DNA from 3 places in the Streptomyces sp. NPDC026538 genome. Region 2 is predicted to be linked to each of the others. Evidence: predicted binding sites of a transcription regulator. Region 2 holds the regulator's gene; each other region holds the start of a gene.

Region 1 (3,236 bases), on a different contig from region 2:
TGAAAAACAATCTATTTATGGACGCTAAAGGCTTCGCCCGGGCCCGTCCAGTAAATTCTGGGTGAAGCGGCTCACAGCCGGGTTGGTGGATCTTCTATTGAATCTGCAGCTGATTTCTCGGCCCCCGGACGTCACCCCGCCCGTGTCGGTCAGCCGGCGACCGTGTAGGAACTCGCTCCCGTCCCGGCGAGCCCCCCGCCTTCGACGATCAGGTACTCCGCGCGGATGGGGCGACCGTCGAGCCAGCACTCGAGGATCTCCCGCGCACCGGCCGCGTAGCGTGCCTGCGCCGAGAGGGTCGACCCGGACACGTGCGGCGTCATCGCCTCGTAGGGCATGGTGCGCCAGGGGTGGTCCGGCGGTGGCGGCTGCGGGTACCAGACGTCACCGGCGTAACCGGCCAGTTGTCCGCTCTCGAGGGCCCGCACCACGGAATCCCGGTTGACGATGAGCGCCCGTGCGGTGTTGACGATGTACGAACCGCGCTTCATGGCCCCGATCAGCTCGTCGTCGAAGAGGTTCTGTGTCTGTGGATGCAGCGGAGTGTGGATCGAGAGCACATCGACGGCGGGGGCCAGCGAACGGGCGTCGGGATGCCAGGTCAGCTCCAGCTCCTCCTCGACCTCCTTGTCCAGCCGGTGCACGTCGCAGTAGTGCAGCGTGACGTCGAACGGCTTGAGGCGGCGCAGTACCGCCTGGCCGATCCGGCCGGAGCCGAGGACGCCGACGGCCATGCCTTCGAGGTCGTAGGCGCGCGAGACGCTGTCGGCGATGTTCCAGCCCTTCTTGGTGGTCACCCACTCGTGCGCCGGCATGTAGTTGTGCACCAGGGTGAGAATCTGCATCACGGCGTGCTCCGACACACTGATGCTGTTGCTGAAGGTCACCTCGGCCACGGTCATGTCGTGGGCGATGGCGCTCGGCAGGTCGACGTGGTCCGACCCGATCCCCGCGGTGATCGCGAGTCTGAGCCGGGAAGCCGCGGCGATGCGTTCGGGGGTCAGATAGGCGGGCCAGAACGGTTGCGAGATCACCACGTCGGTGTCGGGAAGCTCGCGGTCCAGGGTGGAGTCCGCCCCTTCCTTGTCGCTCGTGACGACGAGGGTGTGACCCCGGTCCTCCAGGAACCGGCGCAGCCCCAGTTCTCCTGAGACGCAGCCGAGGAGGTGCCCCGGGGTGAAATCGATGGCCTGGGGGGTCGGCGCGGTCTGACCGCCCGGGTAGCCGCTGATGGTGGGAATCTCGTCGCGGGCGTAGTCGGGAGGATAACCGCCCACGGGATCCGGATAGAGCACCGCAAGAATTTTTGCCATGGCCGTCCTCCATCGGTGGAGCCACTGCTCCTGTGAACAGGTAGGGCGTCGGCAAGCCGGTCGAACACCGATGATCTTGAATTTTAGTCGCGTGCGTGTCGGCACTGCAATCCCCTGGGATGGCCGGGAGGTGCCCGGTGGACAGGGGCGCGGCAAAGACATTTTCCCGCACGGCACCTGGCCGATCAACGTGACCGGCTCGTTCGTGCCGGGCTGCTGGTGGGTCTCGGTGTGCGGCACGCACTGCCGGAACAGGCCGGAACAGGTCGTGGTCATTGCCGGGGTCGGTTTCTGCGGTGCCCGTACGACTTCTGCGGTGCCCGTAGGACGTTTCCACATTCAGTCACGACTCGGTCCACCTGTGTGAGAAAGGGCAGGTCGGCAAATCGCTGCTGTACGGCGTTTCGAGTATTGCGGCGGGACTTGCGGCGGCCTGACGATCCGGTGCCGCGCGCCGGGGTCCGGTACTTGACACCGGGATTTACGAGACGTCTCCTTGAAGGTAGGAAATGTCCTGTGGCGTGCGCCAGTCGGGTGCGCACAGCACGCACTCGGGTCTGGCAGCGTCCACCGGCATCCGGAGGCTGCTGATGGCAACCTATGAATATCTGTGCGGCCGATGCGGGCCCTTCGACGTGAAGTTGGCGATCGGGACGGCGCCCAAGTCATATGGCTGCCCCGTCTGCGCACGCGCTGCGAGACGTGTGTACTCCTCGCCCGGCCTTACGCTGACCTCGCACCCGGTCGCCGCCCTCCATGTCCTGGAGGAGCAGGCGCGTGAGGCTCCGGCAGTGGTCTCCCAACTGCCGCCACGCAGAAGGGTGCGCCCGCACCCCGCGCTCTCGCGGCTGCCGCGTCCTTGAAGGCGGTGGTGGGCAAGGCAGAACGTCTCATGCGGGTCTCGGCATCGGAACACGAAGTCGTCCCCGCAGCGATGTGCGGAATGCGGAATCACGCAACGCGGGCCGGGAGCAAAGCCGTATCATCGGCGGCCCATCGGCCTCTGGCGGCACGCGATTCCACTCCCCACGCGGACTTAGGGAGGTGCGTCCCCGTGGGAAACGTGGGACTGCTCTTCGTCGGTGCGGTGCTCTTCATGAACGGGTTGCTGCTGCTCGGGAAGGTCGATGCCCGAGCGGGAGCGGTGTTCAACCTCTTCGTGGGCGCACTGCAGGTACTGACGCCGACTTACCTCATCTTCACCGCCAACAACGACCCCATGAAGATCCTGGCGGCATCCGGCATCTACCTCTTCGGCTTCACCTACCTCTATGTGGGTATCGGCCTGCTCGTCGGTCTTGACAGCACCGGCGTCGGCTACTACTCGCTGTTCGTGGCAGTTGTCGCCCTGGGATACTCGTACGCCAACTTCCGGCTGCTCAAGGACTACCCCTTCGGGGTCATCTGGCTCTACTGGGCCTACCTGTGGTTCCTCTTCTTCCTGCTGCTCGGTCTCAAGAGGGACGACCTCACGATCTATACCGGCTGGGTCACGGCGATCGAAGGCTGGGTCACCGGTGTGATTCCCGCCGGGCTGCTGCTCTCCGGCTACTGGAAGCACCCCACCGAGATCGCCATCGCACTGGCGGCCTTCGGCGTCGTGGTGTTCGCGGGTCTGTGGCCGCGCACCCATAGAAAGCCCCGGCCGACCTCGGCTGCCCCGCGGGCCGGAGGCGTGGGCGCACCGACGTGACCGGATCAGAAACGAGGAGTTCTCATGCCTGAGATTGTCTTCAGTGTGGACCACAGCAAGTCGATGCGTGACCAGGCCGTGCCCGGCCACAACAGGTGGCACCCGGACATCCCCACCGTCGCCATGGTGAAGCCGGGAGCGGAGTTCCGCATGGAGTGCCGCGACTGGACCGACTGCCAGGTCGGCAACAACGACACCGCCAACGACGTACGCGACATCGACCTGACCAT
Region 2 (3,236 bases):
CCTCCGAACAAGACCGAATCGGGCCGTCCCTTTGGCACATGCCAGATATTTCCGGGCCGAAGGGGCGGCGCCTGTTTCCGGGCCGAAGGGGCGGCGCCCCCGGCCCGGTGAGCCGTCAGCGCCCGTTGAACGCGTCCTTCAGCCGGCTGAACAGACCCTGCCGGCCCGGCTGACCGCATCCGCCCGGGGGCCGACCCCCGGACCCCCGGCAACTCCGGCAGCCCGCGTCAGCGCCCGTTGAACGCGTCCTTCAGCCGGCTGAACAATCCCTGCTGGCCCGGCTGGAACTGCCCCGTCGGCCGTTCCTCGCCGCGCAGCTTCGCCAGCTCGCGCAGCAGCCGCTCCTGCTCGGGGTCGAGCTTGGTCGGGGTCGTCACCTCGACGTGGACGATCAGGTCGCCCCGGCCGCCGCCGCGCAGATGCGTGACACCGCGGCCGTGCAGCGGGATCGACTGCCCGGACTGCGTGCCCGGCCGGATGTCGACCTCCTCCATCCCGTCCAGCGTCTCCAGCGGCACCTTCGTACCGAGCGACGCCGCCGTCATCGGAATCGTCACCGTGCAGTGCAGGTCGTCGCCGCGCCGCTGGAACGTGGAGTGCGGCAGCTCGTGGATCTCGACGTACAGGTCGCCGGCCGGACCGCCACCGGGCCCGACCTCGCCCTCGCCGGCGAGCTGGATCCGGGTGCCGTTGTCCACACCGGCCGGGATCTTCACGGTCAGCGTCCGCCGCGACCGCACCCGCCCGTCACCGGCGCACTCGGGACACGGCGTCGGCACGACCGTGCCGAAGCCCTGGCACTGCGGGCAGGGCCGCGAGGTCATGACCTGGCCCAGGAAGGACCGGGTCACCTGCGACACCTCGCCGCGACCGCGGCACATGTCACACGTCTGGGCGGAGGTGCCCGGCGCCGCGCCCTCACCGTTGCAGGTGTTGCAGACGACCGCCGTGTCGACCTGGATGTCCTTGGTCGTACCGAAGGCCGCCTCGTCGAGCTCGACCTCGATCCGGATCATGGCGTCCTGGCCGCGCCGGGTGCGCGAACGCGGACCGCGCTGCGACGCGGTACCGAAGAACGCGTCCATGATGTCCGAGAAGTTCCCGAACCCACCGGCCCCGAAGCCGCCCGCGCCCGCGCCGCCGCTCTGCGAGAGCGGATCGCCGCCGAGGTCGTAGACCTGCTTCTTCTGCGGGTCCGAGAGCACCTCGTAGGCGGCGTTGATCTCCTTGAACCGCTCCTGGGTCTTCGGATCCGGGTTGACGTCCGGGTGCAGCTCGCGCGCGAGCCGACGGAAGGCCTTCTTGATCTCTTCCTGCGACGCGTCGCGGCGCACGCCGAGAACGGCGTAGTAGTCCGTGGCCACTTACGACTCCGCCAGGATCTGTCCGACGTACCGTGCCACCGCTCGTACCGCTCCCATCGTTCCCGGGTAATCCATGCGGGTCGGGCCGACCACGCCGAGTTTGGCGAGTGCCTCGCCGCCCGAACCGTAGCCGACCGACACCACGGACGTGGAGTTGAGTCCCTCGTAGGCGTTCTCGTGACCGATGCGTACGGTCATGCCCGAATCCCCCGCCTCGCCCATGAGCTTGAGGAGGACGACATGCTCCTCCAGTGCCTCCAGGACGGGCCGGATCATGAGGGGAAAGTCATGTCCGAAGCGGGTGAGATTGGCGGTGCCGCCGATCATCAGCCGCTCCTCGTTCTCCTCGACGAGCGTCTCCAGCAGGGTGGAGAGCACCGCCGAGACCGTACCGCGGTCCTCGGCTTCGAAGGCGTCCGGCAGGTCCTCGACCAGCCGGGGCACGTCCGAGAACCGGCGACCGGCGACCCGGCTGTTGAGCCGCGCCCGCAGATCCGCCAGCGACGACTCCCCGAAGGGCGCCGGGCAGTCGACCATCCGCTGCTCGACCCGCCCGGTGTCGGTGATCAGCACCAGCATCAGCCGGGCCGGCGCGAGCGCGAGCAGTTCCACGTGCCGCACGGTGGACCGGGTCAGCGACGGATACTGCACGACCGCGACCTGCCGCGTCAGCTGCGCCAGCAGCCGCACCGTCCGCGCCACGACGTCGTCGAGGTCGACGGCGCCGTCGAGGAAGTTCTGGATGGCCCGCCGCTCCGGCGCGCTCATCGGCTTCACGCCGGCGAGCTTGTCGACGAACAGCCGGTAGCCCTTGTCGGTCGGGATCCGCCCGGCGCTGGTGTGCGGCTGGGCGATGTACCCCTCGTCCTCCAGGGCGGCCATGTCGTTGCGCACGGTCGCCGGGGAGACGCCGAGGTTGTGCCGCTCGGTCAGCGCCTTCGACCCCACCGGCTCCTCGGTGCCGACGTAGTCCTGGACGATGGCGCGCAATACCTGAAGCCTGCGTTCACTCAGCATCCAGCGCCACACCTCCAGAAAGTCGTCCCCGCGGCCGTTCGGGTCTTTCGCCTGGCACTCTGCGAGTCCGAGTGCCAGCATCCCCGGCCCAGTGTACGGCCGTCGGGTACCGACTGGGCAAGGTCGGCGAGGACCCGGGACGTTCTACCGCTAGCGTCGCGGTGTGACGGTGACTTGGGAAGAGCTGGGCTGGGAGCGGGTGGCCGAGGGGGTCGGCCGGTGCCGGCTGCCGGGCTGGGACTGCACGGCCGGGCTGGTCCTCGGGGCGGGCCCGGTCCTGATGGTGGACGCGGGGTCGAGCCTGGCGGAGGGCGCGAGGCTGCACGGGGAGGCGCAGCGGCTGGCCGGGCGCCGTGTGACCGATCTCGCGCTCACCCATCCGCACTTCGACCACGTCTTCGGCGCCCCGGTGTTCGCGGGCGCGGAGGTGTACGCGGCGGCGGGCGCGGAGGCCGTCCTCGCCCACGGCCGCGAGGCACTCCGCCTGGACGCGGTCCGCAACGGCCTGCCGGCCCCGGAGGCCGAGGAGGCGGCCGACGCGCTGCCCCGGCCCCGCCGCCCTGTCTCCGGCGAGTGGAACCTCGACCTCGGCGACGGCCGCCGGGCCCTGCTGGCCGACGTGGGCCCCGGCCACACCCGCCACGACCTCGCCGTCCTCGTCCCCGGCGACCCGCCGGTGGTGTTCTGCGGCGACCTGGTGGAGGAGTCCGGCGCTCCCCAGGCCGGCCCCGACGCCGTACCGTCCCGCTGGCCGGCCGCCCTGGACCGGCTGCTCGCCCTCGGCGGCGAGGACGCCCGGTACGTGCCCGGTCACGGAGCGGTGGTGGACGCGGCCTTCGTACGACGGCAACGCGA
Region 3 (3,236 bases), on a different contig from region 2:
GCCCTCCAGGCCGGCGTTCTCGGCGATCCAGCGCAGCGGCTCGACGACCGCGCGGCGGACCACGGCGACACCGGTGGCCTCGTCGCCGGTCTTGCCCAGGCCGCCCTCCAGCACCTTCGCGGCGTGGACGAGCGCGGAGCCACCACCGGAGACGATGCCCTCCTCGACCGCGGCGCGGGTCGCGGAGATGGCGTCCTCCAGACGGTGCTTCTTCTCCTTCAGCTCCACCTCGGTGGCGGCGCCGACCTTGATCACGCACACGCCGCCGGCCAGCTTCGCGAGGCGCTCCTGGAGCTTCTCGCGGTCCCAGTCGGAGTCGGTGTTCTCGATCTCGGCCTTGATCTGGGCGACGCGGCCGGTGACCGCACCGGAGTCACCGGCACCGTCGACGACCGTGGTGTCGTCCTTGGTGACCGTGACACGGCGGGCGGAGCCCAGCACGTCCAGGCCGACCTGGTCGAGCTTGAGGCCGACCTCCTCGGAGATGACCGTGGCGCCGGTGAGGATCGCCAGGTCCTCCAGCATCGCCTTGCGGCGGTCGCCGAAGCCGGGGGCCTTGACCGCGACCGCGTTGAAGGTGCCGCGGATCTTGTTGACGACGAGGGTGGAGAGCGCCTCGCCCTCGACGTCCTCGGCGATGATCAGCAGCGGGCGGGAGGCGTTGCTCTGGATGATCTTCTCGAGCAGCGGGAGCAGGTCCGCGATGGAGGAGATCTTGCCCTGGTTGATGAGGATGTAGGGGTCCTCCAGGACGGCCTCCATGCGCTCCTGGTCCGTCACGAAGTACGGCGACAGGTAGCCCTTGTCGAAGGCCATGCCCTCGGTGAAGTCCAGCTCCAGACCGAAGGTGTTGGACTCCTCGACGGTGATGACACCGTCCTTGCCGACCTTGTCCATCGCCTCGGCGATGAGCTCGCCGACCTGCTGGTCCTGCGCGGACAGCGCGGCGACGGCGGCGATGTCGGCCTTGTCGTCGATCGGACGGGCGGAGGAGAGCAGCTCCTCGGAGACAGCGGCGACGGCGGCGTCGATGCCCTTCTTCAGGGCGGCCGGGGAGGCACCCGCGGCGACGTTCTTGAGGCCCTCGCGGACGAGCGCCTGGGCCAGCACGGTGGCGGTGGTCGTACCGTCACCCGCGATGTCGTTGGTCTTGGTCGCCACCTCCTTCACCAGCTGGGCGCCGAGGTTCTCGTACGGGTCGTCGAGCTCGACCTCGCGGGCGATGGTGACACCGTCGTTGGTGATGGTGGGGGCGCCGAACTTCTTGTCGATGACGACGTTGCGGCCCTTGGGGCCGATCGTCACCTTGACCGTGTCGGCAAGCTTGTTGACGCCGCGCTCGAGGGCGCGACGGGCGTCCTCGTCGAACTTCAGGATCTTCGCCATGGGAGCGGTTCAGCCCTCTCGGAAAACGTGGGTGAAACGAACCGCGCCCCCGACGCCCGGCTTCATAAGGTCGCGGGGGCCAGGGGCGCAGCTCAAAGCAGGATGTGCTTGGGGTGAACTACTTCTCGATGATCGCGAGCACGTCGCGAGCCGAGAGGACGAGGTACTCGTCGCCGTTGTACTTCACCTCGGTGCCGCCGTACTTGCTGTAGAGCACGACGTCGCCGACCTTGACGTCGAGCGGCAGGCGCTCGCCGTTCTCGAAACGGCCCGGACCCACGGCGAGGACGGCGCCCTCCTGGGGCTTCTCCTTCGCGGTGTCCGGGATGACCAGGCCAGAGGCGGTGGTCTGCTCGGCGTCGAGCGGCTGGACCACAATGCGGTCCTCGAGCGGCTTGATGGCAACCTTGGAGCTGGTGGTCGTCACGATCCGACCTCCCCCTTCGGAGATCTCACGGGGTTAACTGTCTGAGGTGGCGACCAGGTGGATCCGTCGTCGCGGGTGCCGGACCTGCCCGTCGCGTTGTTGGCACTCTCATCTGCCGAGTGCCAGAGCCGAGACTATGACCGCGATTAGCACTCGGTCAAGCGGAGTGCCAATTGCCTGCGGCGCGGCGCGGAAAAAAGGGTGGCCGGGGCCGCGGTGAACGCCCCTGGAGCTGCCGCCGGTCCTACAGGTAGTCCTCCAGCCGCCCCACCGTCAGGCCGTTCTCCTGGACCCGGCGGAGCAGGCGGGCCGTGCGTTCGCGCAGGGTCAGGCCCGTGGCCTCGTCCGGACCGACCAGGACGATGTCGCCGGGGCCCAGCCGCTTCTCACCGCGGCGGTACGCGATGCCGTCGGCCGTCATCGCCGCGCGCCACAGGACCACCGCCGCCACCCCGCAGTCGGCCGCCGCGCGCAGGGTGGTGGTGTCGTACGTCCCGTAGGGCGGGCGGAAGAGGCGGGGGCGGATGCCGAAGCGGGACTTCAGCTTCTCCTGCTGGCCGCAGATCTCGGCGCGCTGGCCGGCGTAGGGCAGGCCGGGCATGGCCGGATGGTCGAGGGTGTGGTTCTGGACGCTCGCGCCGACCTCCTGGAGGCGGGCGAAGTGGCCGTAGCCGGGGCCGACCACGCTGTCCGTGAGGAACATGCTCACCGGGAGCCGCAGTTCACGGACCATGTCCACGAACCGGGGGTCCTTCTCGGCACCGTCGTCGTAGGTGAGGAAGACGACCTTGTCGGTGGTGGTGACGTGGTCGACGACCGGGGGGAGGCTCGTGTGGAGGGCGAGCGGGTGGAGCGGTGGGTGCGGCGCCGGGAGCAGCGGCGCGGTCAGGCCCCAGTGGCGGTACGACTGTTCGCCGGCCGGGCCGTGCGGCCGTACCCGGTCGGCCGCCTTCTTGCCCAGCCGTTCGATCGGGTCGACGGACTGGGCGCAGCCCGCCAGGAGGAGGGCGGCGGTCAGCAGCGCGGCCGTCGCCCTCGGCCGGCTCACAGGTAGTCCTCCAGGCGCGCCACCGCATAGCCCTCCCGGGTGACCTTGTTCAGAAAGCGGCGCATGTCGTCGACCATCGTGCCGTCCCAGTCGTCCGTGCCCCGGAAGTGCGTGAGCACGATGTCACCGGGGTGCAGGCCGCGGTCCCACTCGCGGTACTCCCAGTGGTCGACGAACACCTCCTCGTCCCAGATCGGCGCGTACTTGATGCCGCAGGACTTGGCGGCGCGCAGGGTGTCGCCGTTGTAGTTGCCGTAGGGCGGCCGGAAGACCGTCGGCGCCCTGCCGAACTGCTTCTTCATGATCGCCTGCATGCCGCAGATCTCGTCCTTCTGCTCCTCGTAGGAGAGGCCGGGCAGATAGGGGTGGGTCAGG

Evidence for each region. The regulator HrcA, encoded in region 2, represses chaperone genes, less so after heat shock. The targets are predictions, from matches to a motif close to TTNGCACTCNGNNNNNCNGAGTGCNAA.
Region 1: a site for HrcA is predicted at 1,657-1,683, ahead of ACZ4N4_RS10470 (FmdB family zinc ribbon protein). Genes of this name have one in related genera too.
Region 3: a site for HrcA is predicted at 1,960-1,986, ahead of groES (co-chaperone GroES). Genes of this name have one in related genera too.

What each region holds. Positions count from the first base shown of each region.
Region 1 covers NZ_JBVHQG010000002.1:777,810-781,045, reverse strand. The annotation lists gene ACZ4N4_RS10475 (NAD-dependent formate dehydrogenase) at 150-1,313, opposite strand; gene ACZ4N4_RS10470 (FmdB family zinc ribbon protein) at 1,823-2,176, shown strand; gene ACZ4N4_RS10465 (AmiS/UreI family transporter) at 2,368-3,006, shown strand; gene fmdA (formamidase) at 3,031-3,236, shown strand, end outside.
Region 2 covers NZ_JBVHQG010000001.1:975,461-978,696, forward strand. The annotation lists gene dnaJ (molecular chaperone DnaJ) at 228-1,364, opposite strand; gene hrcA (heat-inducible transcriptional repressor HrcA) at 1,365-2,381, opposite strand; gene ACZ4N4_RS04445 (MBL fold metallo-hydrolase) at 2,545-3,236, shown strand, end outside.
Region 3 covers NZ_JBVHQG010000005.1:61,557-64,792, reverse strand. The annotation lists gene groL (chaperonin GroEL) at 1-1,386, opposite strand, end outside; gene groES (co-chaperone GroES) at 1,505-1,813, opposite strand; gene ACZ4N4_RS20745 (polysaccharide deacetylase family protein) at 2,058-2,861, opposite strand; gene ACZ4N4_RS20740 (polysaccharide deacetylase family protein) at 2,858-3,236, opposite strand, start outside.